DNA from 3 places in the Exiguobacterium sp. s95 genome. Region 1 is predicted to be linked to each of the others. Evidence: predicted binding sites of a transcription regulator. Region 1 holds the regulator's gene; each other region holds the start of a gene.
What was found. Region 1 encodes LexA, which represses DNA repair genes until DNA is damaged. Its sites were predicted from a motif close to CGAACATATGTTCG; they were not measured.
Positions count from the first base shown of each region.

Region 2: the regulator LexA is predicted to act here: its motif matches at 1,943-1,956, upstream of uvrB (excinuclease ABC subunit UvrB).
Region 3: the regulator LexA is predicted to act here: its motif matches at 2,814-2,827, upstream of addB (helicase-exonuclease AddAB subunit AddB).

Region 1 covers NZ_JACSMM010000001.1:50,048-54,506, forward strand. The annotation lists gene glpK (glycerol kinase GlpK) at 1-1,434, opposite strand, end outside; gene KNP99_RS00255 (MIP/aquaporin family protein) at 1,476-2,177, opposite strand; gene KNP99_RS00260 (metal-binding protein) at 2,356-2,829, opposite strand; gene lexA (transcriptional repressor LexA) at 2,860-3,474, opposite strand; gene yneA (cell division suppressor protein YneA) at 3,681-3,968, shown strand; gene KNP99_RS00275 (YneB family resolvase-like protein) at 4,015-4,459, shown strand, end outside.
Region 2 covers NZ_JACSMM010000002.1:115,546-120,004, reverse strand. The annotation lists gene uvrB (excinuclease ABC subunit UvrB) at 1-1,890, opposite strand, end outside; gene KNP99_RS05255 (PDZ domain-containing protein) at 2,095-3,258, opposite strand; gene KNP99_RS05250 (S41 family peptidase) at 3,278-4,459, opposite strand, start outside.
Region 3 covers NZ_JACSMM010000003.1:38,764-43,222, reverse strand. The annotation lists gene addB (helicase-exonuclease AddAB subunit AddB) at 1-2,764, opposite strand, end outside; gene KNP99_RS07490 (truncated hemoglobin) at 2,903-3,283, shown strand; gene KNP99_RS07485 (hypothetical protein) at 3,343-3,681, shown strand; gene KNP99_RS07480 (hypothetical protein) at 3,754-4,164, opposite strand; gene KNP99_RS07475 (competence protein ComK) at 4,285-4,459, opposite strand, start outside.

The DNA.
Region 1 (4,459 bases):
ATCGTCTTCTTTCATTTCAGGTGTGAATTGATGGTTGAGTTTCCACTGCTTTTTGATTTCAGCTTTATCTTTCCAATAGCCGACAGCGAGTCCAGCGAGGTAGGCTGCACCGAGTGCCGTCGTCTCATTGATTTCCGGGCGGTCAACTGGAACACCGAGAATATCCGATTGGAATTGCATCAAGAAGTCGTTCGCGACGGCTCCACCGTCGACGCGTAACGTTTTCAGTTCGATGCCGGAATCTTGCTGCATCGCTGTCAAGACGTCGCGTGTTTGGTAAGCGAGTGACTCGAGTGTTGCACGGACAAAGTGTTCTTTTTCCGTTCCGCGTGTCAATCCGAAGATTGCACCACGAACATCGCTATCCCAGTACGGTGCACCGAGACCAACGAAAGCAGGAACGACGTAGACACCGTCTGTTGAATCGACTTTCAAGGCGTAGCCTTCCGAGTCTTTCGCATGTTTCAGCATCCGGAGACCGTCACGTAACCACTGGATTGCAGAACCGGCAACGAAGATGGAACCTTCGAGTGCGTATTCCACTTTGCCGTCGACGCCCCAAGCGATCGTCGTCAGGAGTCCGTGGTCTGAAGAAACGGCTTTTTCGCCCGTGTTCATCAACATGAAGCAACCTGTACCGTATGTGTTTTTCCCTTCGCCCGGTTCAAAACACGTTTGACCGAACAAGGCAGCTTGTTGGTCACCGGCGATGCCGGCGATTGGAACTTCGAAGCCGAAGAAGTGATACGGGACTGTGTTGTCGTAGACTTCACTTGATTGACGGACTTCTGGCAACATCGATTTAGGAACAGTCAGGATTTCAAGTAACTCGTCATCCCATTGTTGTTCGTAAATGTTGTACATGAGTGTCCGTGAGGCATTCGTGTAGTCTGTGATATGTGTTTTTCCACCTGAGAGCTTCCAGACGAGCCACGTATCGATTGTACCGAAGAGCAGTTCCCCGTTCTCTGCTTGCTCACGTGCACCATCGACGTTATCTAGAATCCATTTGACTTTTGTTCCTGAGAAGTAGGCATCGATGAGTAAGCCAGTTTTATCGCGGAATTTTTGATTGAGTCCTTGTTCTTTTAGCTCATCACAAATGTCGGCCGTTTGACGCGATTGCCAGACAAGGGCATGATAAACTGGTTTTCCCGTTTCCTTGTTCCAGACGACTGTCGTTTCACGTTGGTTCGTAATTCCGATGCTCGCGATTTGACTCGGTTTGATGTCAGCCGTTCCGAGTGCATCCGCCATGACTGCTAAAATCGAACCCCAGATTTCATTTGCATCATGCTCGACCCAGCCTGGTTGTGGGAAGTATTGTTTGAATTCACGTTGAGCAGAGTTGACGATTTGACCATCATGATCGAAAATGATGGCGCGTGAGCTTGTCGTTCCTTGGTCGAGTGCTAAAATATACTTGTTTTCCATCTGTGAGTCCCCCTTGAATAGTTAAGATACCTAATGCTCAATCAAAATAGCAGTTGATAGATGAAGACGGCGATTGCGCCTCCGATGATTGGTCCGACAATCGGAATCCATGAGTAACCCCAGTCTGATGATCCCTTACCCGGAATCGGTAAGATCGCGTGGGCGATACGTGGACCAAGGTCACGGGCAGGGTTGATTGCATAACCCGTCGTACCACCAAGCGAAAGACCGATGACGACTACGAGGAGACCGACGATCAATGGATTGAGTCCGTCTGCAAACGTATTCGCTCCAAGCGCCAAGATACCAAAGACGAGAACGAATGTCCCGATGATCTCAGATACTAAGTTTGATCCCGTATGACGGATTGCTGGACCTGTCGCGAAGACACCGAGTTTTGCGGCTTGATCTTCTGTCGCTTCAAAATGTTTCATGTAATGAAGCCAAACGAGTACTGCGCCAAGGAATGCTCCGACAAGTTGAGCAGCGATATAGATAGGTACATCTGCCCACGGTAAGTCAGAATTGAGCGCGAGCGACAAAGTAACCGCTGGGTTCAAGTGGGCACCACTGGATGCCGCGACGTAAACACCGGTCATAACGGCGAGACCCCAAGCGAGCGTGATGACAATCCAGCCACCATTTTCAGACTTGGTTTTCTTCAGAACGACACCGGCGACGACGCCATCCCCGAGTAGGACGAGAATCAATGTTCCCATCATCTCACTAATAAAATTACTCATGCAAAAACCCTCCCTTTGGATTAAAGCGAATAATGCCTTTCTATTTAAACCTAACCCGAATTGATAACGTTTTCAATACAAATAATTGAAATATAGGAATCGAAATTTTCAATATTTAGGTTTAAAAAAATTAGAATTGGATAATAAAAAGACTTTTTCCATGATTGAATGGAAAAAGTCAGGATCGACGTTTTTTTCGTTTCTTTTTAGGGCGGAACCAACTACTCGTATGATCAAGGATGATATGAATCGTACTTGCGGTCATCACACCGATAATAAAAGCAGGCATGACGTCAATCAATGAGTCGACCGTGCTTGCTTGGATGATTTCACTATAGAAGGCTAAAAAGAGTAGCGGAATCAATAAAGCGGCACTGTAGAGTAGGCGGATGACATCTCCGATGATTAAGCCATGCGACCAGATGGAGCGGTGCGGCATAATTTTAACGTATGGCATCCAAAGGACACGCAAAGGGCCAAAACGATAGTAAGGTTCCGATTTTAAGTCTAAGTCGGGCGAAAGCCATAAGGTCCCGACGGCGATTCCGACAGCGGTCGGGAGCCAATCCGTTTGGTTCGTTGCGACCGAATAAACAACATATCCCGTTAGGGCAACGGAGTTGACCGTATCATGTACATTTCCAGAAGGCATGAAAAAAGACCAGCTTAGCTGGTCCCTCTCTTAGTGAATCGTCCGGTAAACGCCGATGACCTTGCCAAGAATCGACACGTTATCGAAATACATCGGGTCCATCGAGTCATTTTCTGGTTGAAGACGTACCTGTTGATCTTCTAAGAAGAACCGTTTGACTGTCGCTTCACTATCTTCGGTCATCGCAACGACAATCTCCCCGTTTTCTGCTGTGTTTTGTTGACGCACGATAACACGATCGCCATCAAGAATACCTGCATTAATCATCGATTCGCCATCAATCGTCAACATAAAGACGGTTTCATTTCCTACATAATGTGCAGGGAGTGGGAAATGCTCTTCTATGTTTTCAATCGCAGTGATCGGAAGTCCGGCAGTTACCTTGCCGATAACGGGGACATGGACGATCGCTTCGTTGATTTCTTCAGGTTTATCAAGCAATATTTCAATCGCGCGTGGTTTCGTCGGGTCACGGCGAATCAGTCCACGTTTTTCTAGACGATCCAAATGACCGTGTACCGTTGAGCTTGAAGCAAGACCAACAGCTTCACCAATTTCGCGAACTGAAGGTGGATAGCCCTTTAACTTCACTTCAGCGATGATGTAGTCAAGGATTTCTTGTTGACGTTTAGACATTTTCCGCATACGAATTGCCACCTCTTTCCGGATTGGTTTTTTTAGGATTTAGGAATATATGTTTCTAGAATTACTATAACATAGAACAAATGAGCGCACAAACAATTGTTCGATGTTTTTGTATTGACCGAACACTGGTTCTGTGTTTATTATAGATTATGCGAACAATTGTTCCGAGAACATTTATTCTAATAACCTATTTGGAGGGATTCATGATGATTCATTCTATTCGTACTCATGCCTTTTCAATTCTGTTTTATACGCTCAGTTTTGCTTTCATTCTTTTTCTTTTAACACCACGACCGGATGAAAAGGTCCACCGATTACTTACGGCGTCAGTCACGGTAGATGAGAACGTAACAGTCGAACAAGTAGCTGAAGTCTACAATGATGGTTCGATGACGAATCAAGAATACATCGACTGGCTGATCAAGAACAATGAGCTCGAAACAAAACATGTCATTTCGAAAGACAAAATCGTTGTACCAATCGCACAACAATGACAGAATATAAAAGTTGTTGAATGAACGAACAGGGGTGTGAGGTACGATGAAAGTAGTAATCTACTGTCGCGTCTCGACGGAAAAAGAAGCACAAGAGAGCTCACTGGAGCGGCAAAGAGCAGAACTGTCGGGACTCGCTTTAACAAAAGGATTTGAAATCATAGATATCATCGTCGAAAAAGAAAGTGGCTATGATGTAGAGCGAGAAGGGATGTTGACCGTTCTTGATTATGTAACGCGTCATCTGGTGGAAGCGGTGCTCGTGACGGACGATACACGAATCGGACGAGGAAACGCCAAAATCGCGATTTTGCATACGTTCAAAAAACATGATGTCCAGTTGATGACGATGGAGTCAGACGGTGAATACCAACTGGCAGATGCGGAAGCGATGGTCCTCGAAATCGTTTCACTCGTTGAGGAATACCAGCGTAAGCTCCACAATGCAAAAATCGCACGCGGCATGCGACGGGCTGTCGATAATGGTTTTA
Region 2 (4,459 bases), on a different contig from region 1:
TCGCATCTCTTGATCCAACTGTTCGAGTAGCGTTTCGCGCTCCGGTTTTTTCAGTTTATTGAATTTCTCCAGTTTTTCGACCGTATCATCACTTTCAATCGTCGTACTGATGACACCGCGAACGTCTTTTTGAATCGTTTTCGGCGTAATGCCGTGTTCTTTATTGAACGCGAGCTGAATGTTGCGCCGACGTTCCGTCTCATCCATTGCCCGTTGCATCGAATCCGTAATCTTGTCTGCAAACAGGACGACGTGCCCTTCCGAGTTCCGGGCCGCCCGTCCGATCGTCTGAATCAATGATCGCTCGGACCGTAAGAAACCTTCTTTATCCGCATCGAGAATCGTCACGAGCGACACTTCCGGAATATCGAGTCCTTCACGAAGCAGATTGATCCCGACGAGTACGTCATACTTACCAAGCCGCAGATCGCGAATGATTTCAATCCGTTCGAGCGTCTTGATTTCCGAGTGCATGTAGTTGACCTTGACACCGTTCTCTTTTAAATAATCGGTCAAGTCTTCCGACATTTTTTTCGTCAATGTCGTCACGAGAACCCGTTCATTTTTCGCAACGCGGTCCCGGATGTTGTCCATCAAGTAATCGATTTGACCCGTGATCGGATGAATCTCGATTGTCGGATCGACGAGTCCCGTCGGACGAATAATTTGTTCAACCATCTCTTTTGAGTGCTCGAGCTCATAAGGTCCCGGCGTCGCTGAGATATAAATTGCTTGACTGACCTTCTCTTCAAACTCTTCAAAACGAAGCGGCCGGTTATCTTTCGCTGACGGCAAACGGAAACCATGCTCGACGAGGACTTGTTTCCGCGCCTGGTCACCGTTATACATCCCGCGGATTTGCGGTAACGTGACGTGCGACTCATCGGCGACGAGCAAGAAGTCTTTCGGGAAGTAATCGATGAGCGTATACGGCGTCGATCCTTCCGGCATCAGGTTTAAATGACGGGAATAGTTTTCAATTCCTGAGCAGTAACCCATTTCACGCATCATCTCGAGATCGTAGTTCGTCCGTTGCTCAAGACGTTGCGCTTCAAGTAACATCCCGTCTTCACGCATCTTCGCGAGTTGCGTCTCAAGTTCGACTTCGATGTTCGCGATTGCTTTTTGAAGACGTGTGTCCCCCGTCACGAAGTGGGACGCCGGGAAGATTGAGATATGTTCACGATCGGCGATGATTTCACCTGTCAACGGATCCATGTCGCGAATCCGTTCGATTTCGTCACCAAAAAATTCGACACGGACACATTGTTCGTCTCGTGACGCCGGGAAAATCTCGACGACATCACCACGGACACGAAACCGCCCGCGCTGGAAGTCGATGTCATTTCGTTCATATTGAATGTCAATCAAACGACGGAGCATCTCGTTACGCCCCATCTCGTTGCCGACACGAAGCGACAACACGTGATTATTGTATTCTTCCGGGTTACCGAGACCGTAGATACACGAGACGGACGCAACGATCAAGACGTCATCTCGCTCAAACAAGGAAGATGTCGCCGAGTGACGGAGTTTATCAATCTCATCGTTGATGGACGAGTCTTTTTCGATGAACGTGTCCGTCGACGGGACATACGCTTCCGGTTGATAGTAATCATAAAAGCTGACGAAGTACTCGACCGCGTTGTTCGGGAAAAATTCTTTGAACTCCGAGTACAGTTGCCCGGCCAGTGTTTTATTATGCGCCAGGACTAACGTCGGCTTTTTAATCTCTTTGATGACGTTCGAGACGGTGAACGTCTTACCGGTTCCGGTCGCTCCGAGTAACGTTTGATGCCGCTCGCCGTTCTTGACGCCGGTGACCAATTGTTTAATGGCAGCCGGCTGATCGCCGCCTGGTTCAAATGGTGACACTAACTCAAAATCCATCGCTAACTTCCCCCTCATTCCGTAAAAAATCTATCTTTATTGTATCACTTTACGAACAAACATTCGATTATGAAGTGCTCCTTCTAGGAAGTTACCCGTTTTTCCAAAAAAGAAAAAGTCCCGGTACGGATTATCTCTGAAAAAGATAAAGTTCACTCAAGAAACAACAACATCCCCTACCACTCACGTGATAGAGGATGCTCATTATTGAAGCGTTCGAATTTTCGTCCGGCGATTCCCCGGCTCACTGACGAACATGATGCCGAGTTCATGATGATCTTGTTCATAAAAAGCCCGTTGCGCAAACCGAACATCTCCATTATGATTCATCACTTCGAGACGTAAGTATGGTTTATGCTTTTGAATCGCTTCATAGAAGCTCGTCTCGGAATCAACAAAATCACCGTTGACCTTATAGATGGCTTCTCCGGGTACGAGCCCCATTTCTGATGCCGGTAATCCAGGGAACGTCCCCAGGATGACGACACCCCGTTTTCCATTGAGGAAAATCGGCGTCGCTGAACGGTTCAAGCGTTTGACCCGTTGGTGCAAGATGATGTGCAAGACGAGCAGGAGCGGTAGACCGAATAACCATTCTTCCCGGTTCGTCACGTACGCACCCAGTGTCAACAAGACCGCGAGTAACAATGTGATGACGCGACCCCGAATCAATGGACGCATCAACTCAGCCGGCAATTTTCCTGTGAACAGAAAACTGAAGCCGAGCGGGAAAAAGAGCACGAGCGGGACGTACTCCGGAAAAGCGAACCGCGGAAACCATTCCTCGAGACTACTGCCTGGAACAATGACGAGCAACGGAATCAACCACAGTTTGTTCGCGGACAACCCACCGATGAAACGCCCCCGCTTCGATAAGACGAGTGATGGGGACAACTGCTTTTGACCGCGCCACGCGACGAGCGCCAATTCTGCCAGCAGCGTCAAGCTCGCAAGCAACAGCAACGTCGTCGCGTCGACCTCTTTAATCCCGTCCATCCGTTCATCCGTCACGAACCACCCGATAAGTGCCAAAACGCTGAGCGGCCAAAGCGGCAAGTTAAACCGGACGACGCCAATCACTAATGTCACGGCAGCGAGCGCCGTAAAGGCGACAATGAAGACCGGGCTGACGGTCACCTGTAAACTCAAACTGATTGCAGATAAAACAATCCCGACGAGCAGACCGGGCAGTAATGTCTCAAAAATGTCGGTCCGTTGATCGCGTGATTTCGAGCGGAACAAGTTCCGTTCTCGCCTGACGCGACGAATACCGATTACAACACTGACTAGAATGGCTAACCACAGGATTGGACTAGCGATAAGACTAATCACTGTCCAACCGATTCCATCGAATAATTCCACGCCCATTCAGACCTCTTTCCGTGATTTATTCAGCAGCAACTTCAAGTGCCTTGATGCGTTGTACATCATTTTTCGAGTCTTCTAACTTTTTCAAAAGACGTGTCTCCATCTCGGAAGCCGTCACCGGGTCAATCTTACCCGTGACTTCGAGCTTGGCATCTTTTTGAAGTTGTTCGACTGCTTGTTTCATCGTGTCGCCATAATACCCATCCTGCCCTTTCGGATCGTAACCGATCGCTTCGAGCACGAGATGTGCATTCTCGACAGATTTTCCATAGTCCCCGACATTGAGCGCTTTGTCATCCGTCAATATTTTCGTGACATTGAAATACGCGGGTTGTTTGACTTCAACGGTCGGTTTAACCCCTTTTTTGTGAATCCAGTTCCCGTCTGGCGTCAACCATTTGTTCGTTGTCAGCTTCAGGTCACTGCCATCTTTTAAGTCATACGCACTTTGGACGATCCCTTTACCGAATGACTTTGTACCGACGACTTCTGCACCGGCGCCTTCTTTCAGACCGGCGGCTAAAATTTCTGACGCTGACGCGGAACCGCTATCTTCCAACACGACGATGTTATAAGGTTTCTTCGCGTCCGCCTTCCCGAATTCCTGCGTCCGGTCGCCTTTATTGTCTTCGACCTGGAAAATCGGTGTATCTTTCGGAATGAATGGCGCAATCATTTTCGAAACTGCCGTCAACAGTCCGCCCGGGTTTCCCCGGACGTCAATGACGAGTCCATCGATATTCTTCGCTTCGAGAGCAGCGAGTTGCTTTTCGAACTCTTCTGCAGTCGGGTCAGAGAACTGAGTCACTTGGAGTACACCAATCGTTTTCCCGTTCACTTGTTCTGTTTCCGAATAAACGGTCTCAATCGGAATCGTATCGCGTTCAATCGTGATTTTCATCGGGTCTTGTCCCCCGCGTTGAATCGTCAAGACGACTTCCGTCCCTTTTTCACCACGAATCTTTTTGACAGCTTGATCCGTCTTTTGACCTTTCGTCGACTTGCCATCGATTTCTATAATGACGTCACCCGGCTTGATTCCTGCTTTTTCAGCGGGTGCCCCTTTAATCGGAGCGACGATGACAATTGCCTCACCCTTTTGCTCCAGTGTCGCGCCAATTCCTTCAAACGATGAAGACAGATTCGTGTTGAACGACGCCGTTTCCGATTCATCCATATAGACCGAGTAGGGATCGTCAAG
Region 3 (4,459 bases), on a different contig from region 1:
TGAATTCGATTTCCGTTCCATCCGGCAGAGTAAACCGTAACGGCGGGAACATCGCGTTCCCAAAGCTGATTTCAAATAAATCAGGTTCGAAGTCAGACCGTTCTGCTTGTTTGACGAGCATCTTCGCCGTTTGTTCGACGACATCCGTTAATTTTTTCTGAATGTATCCGAACCGATTCGAACTCATCAAAATAGCATTTTGAATGTCTGGTGTCACTTTTTCCACGGCATTTTTCGCAAGTTCTGTGCACGATGCATCATCTAAATCACGCCATTTTCTGCCGGACTCCTTGATGTTGACGGACAAATCATTTAACGCGCCATGAAATAGATTTCCAATGTCGGGTGCCTCGAATTTATATAGTTTTCGTTCCTTCAAACGTAGCCCATACCGTGCAAAATGCTTATAGGAACACGCATTATACGTCTCAAATCTAGAGACACTCGCCTTGATGCTGTCACCGTAAAGGGAACGTGCTAAGTCGTCTGGAAGTTCATCTGCTCGGTTTTGATAAAATAACGCATCGACGAGTAACGCCATTCGTTCTCGTCCTTGACCATTCTCGAGCAATGCATTGTAGACATCAAACCATGACGATTGAATCGGATACCGGCGCTGTAAACGGCGTAACTCGATTGCCGTCGCAGCCGCCGCTCGGTCGGGATCAGTTACGAAATCGAATTGATCATTTGGTGCATGCTCTCCTGCTTCTGCGAAGTGTGTTTTGACAGGACGGTCTTGCAGTAACTGGTACTTGATTTGTTTCACGATGGAGGCTGGTTGTAATGCCTTCCCGTCCTCATCAACAAGAGCATAACTGATATACAACGATTCACTCGGTGCCGTCACTCCGTGGTACAGGTAGTATAATTCGTCATCAAAGACATCCAGTGACGCTTTACCGACCGGAACTCCATGATTGTGAAGGAAATCATGATCTCCTTCCGACAATAGTTTCGACTGGTCTTCGACGAACGGAATCATACCATCATTCGCGCCGAGTAAAAATGCGACTTTTACTCGTTGTAAACGCCCCCGGACATAATCCGTCGCGATGACCTGATCGAGCGATGGTGGGACGAGTGAGAAGCGCAGACTCTCAAGTCCGGTTTCGACCATTTGTACGAATAAGTCTGTCGACAGTTCCGTCTCAGGAGCTGCTGCTTCGAGTTGTTCAAGTAAATGTAAGACCGCTTCATATACTTGATCATGTTCCCGGGCATGACTGAGCTCATTGCGCTCGAGCGCCTCTTGTTTCCAACTGAACAGCCGATCTGTCAACTGGTGTTCTTCAAGGAACTGATAAAGCGAACGCGTATGTTCACTCATTGTTTTTGATTTCTTCAACCGGTCTTGTAACGGGGTAATCGCATCGACGACGAATTGACGCATCCGGTTTAACTCATCCTCTTCTTCGAGTTCCTCCGCCGTCAGACTGACTTCATCCGTTAAGCGTCGTTTCAATTGCCACGGCTTTTGCCACATCGTGCCTTTAATGCCACGTTCTAAGACAAACGTCTCCAATCGATCAAGCGCGAGCCGTTGATCATCTGCCGGGAGTGGCATCAATTCCGTTTTCAGCAGACGAAAGACTGCTTCTTCACGGTAACCGGCGACGACGAGCTCTAAAGCAGACTGAATCAATTCAACAATCGGATGATGAATCATCGTTTCCCGCTTATCAAGGAAATACGGAATATCATAGAGCTGAAACGCACGTTCTAAATGATCCGCATACGGTTCAAGATGTCGTACGATAAAAGCAATTTCATTGAACCGGTAACCATGCTGGCGCACGAGTTGGATTGCCTGGCGGACAGCGGCTTCCGTTTCGACTTGGCGATTGACGGCAGCTGTCACCGTGACCCCGTCCACTTCATGATCGACAGGAGGATAGGCAGGACTCATCAATGATTGTTCTAATGTTTGTAGTCCTTCCGACTTGAACTTAATCGTCCGTTCATAATGGACCTCTTCATGCTCGAGCTGTCGGTCTTGCATCTGTTCGAGCAATTGCATATAACAACGTTGGGAGACCCCAAACTCCGTCTGTTTCGCATAGGGATCGCTCACATCGATTGTAAAGCTGATATGCACTTCTTTTGCTAGTTCCATCAATTTAAGCAACACCTGTTGTTCCTGTAACGAAAACTCATAGAAACCATCAATAAAGAATTGTGTATTACCAAGACCTGCTGTCGGTAACAAGTCGAGTAACGTTGTATAGTAATCATCTGCATGAAGCGCTTTATCCACGATGCGTTCTGAGAACCGCTCATAAATCAGAGCTAAATCATTTAGTTTCGGCGAGCGTTCCGGAGAAAGTCCGCTAATTTGACGTAACATGTCTGGAGCGACGAGCGAACGTTTGAACGTAGCGATCAGTTCATCAAGCCCCTTGTAAAACCCGGGCATATTCTTTGTCCGTTTGAAAATCTTTAACTCATTTTCAACTTCTTCGACGACTTGACGTAATAACAACTGTGTCCCTGTCTCGTCTAAAAACGGAATCGCCTGATTGCCATGATCCCGCATGATATGAAAAGCAAAGCGCCGCAAACTCATGACTTCCATCCGTACTAATCCAGATAGGCGGGCATCCGTCGCAATTCGACGTTCCATCTCAAATGACATTTGATCGGGGACGATAAAATAAATCGGCTCTCCAAGTGGTCGCTCCTCGAGCTCATTGATTACAGTCTCTATTAATTTTGTGGTTTTTCCGGTTCCGGCACGACCGAGGTGCATATGATTCATGGTCATCAGTTCCTCCCTTAGCTCGTTTTTGTATACGTCATTATCTCATAAAACACGAACAAACGTCCGTTTTTGAAGCTATATTTTTCTACTTATTTTTGCTACACTGAAGCCAATTAAAATTAGTTAGACAGGAGGAATACCATGCTATATGATGACATCGGAAAACAACCGATGCTTGAACAGCTAGTCGCTCGCTTTTATCAACTTGTTTATGCCGACCCCATACTTCGTCCGATTTTTCCTGATGATCGTCAACGTGTCGAGCAGGCGCAAGTTATTTTTTTGACACACTTAACAGGTGGTCCACGCCAATATGAGTTAGATGATTCGCGGACGAATTTAGCGATGATTCACCGACTCTTACCAATTGAACAGCAACACGCCTTTCGCTGGATGGAGTTGATGGAAGTGGCCATCTATGAGACACTTTCCAATCGAGCTGTAGCTGAACGTTTGATGGAGCGCTTACGAATTGGTGCATTAAACGTCTTACGGATTTGTGAGGCTCATCAGGAACCGTGAGGGATTTTTCTTTCTCATCTGTCCATTTCCATGTAAAATGAAAGATGGAGGCGATAATTATGACTGAAGAACAAGATAAGAAACCTGATTTAGTGAAATCGGCACTCGAACAAGCAGAGGCGAAAACTGCAGAGGAACCGGTTGAAGAAGAAAAGTCTGACGAGCAAAAGAAACTCGAACATATTAAAGGACTCGTCACATTAGAGCGCGGTTCTGATTACTTCCGTGTCGTCTTTTATGATGACCACAAGCATTTGATTTTCAAGGAACTCGATTATGATCGTGTCGAATTCGTTGGTCGCTTCTATAATGATAGTTTTGACGCGACGAATTTGAAACAGCTCGAAGAAATTGCAGAGAAAGCACTCTCAACTTCGATTCGAAAACGTTTCCTTTAAGATAGGTTATGTATAGAGAAAGCCGCGTCCCTGGATTAAATGAGGGACGCGGCTTTTTTCTTATACGCTTGTTTATTCACTCTCGGGAGTGTTTCTTTTTTTGCGACGAAGTACATATGCGAGTACCCCTCCGGCAACGGCAAGCCCTGTCGCCGCTAAAACGGGAATCAATACTTTCTTCGAAGATAATTTTTGCTTCACTTGCTCTAAGCGAGATTCTGTTACTTCTTTTTGCGCAATCGATGTGCGGCGGTTAATCGTCATATGTTTTGATGCATCTGTGACGACTACTCGCTTTGTCACCCAACGTCGATTTCCTGCCTCGTCGACGATGAGTTGGCGTGTTCGCTTAATATCTTTAATTCGTTTGCCGGGCGTGTTTTCTGGACGGACGATCCGTGAACTAATAAAACGGCGTCCTCCATTAACACCGAAGCCCGGCTGTAATTTTCTACGGTTTAACCATTCATATGATTCATTCATCGTGTAGCGACCAGATCGGCCGCTTCACCTCCCCTTCAATGCGCATTCAGTTTCTACTCAAGTTCATTTCGCTCTCATTGGTAACGTTTCCTGTTAGAGTGTTCCACTTTTCTGCACTTTTTAAACGTGTTCATGTCCCGTCCCCTGGAAGCGTCGTTGCATTTCGTAAGCTAATTCTAGGGTTTTAATCCGCTGTCGTTCAATACTATAGGCAGATGCGGCCGTATCAATCCGCTGTCCTGTTTGAAACTCGACTTGCACCTTTCCGCCACTCTTCTTAACGGTCTTCATTTGT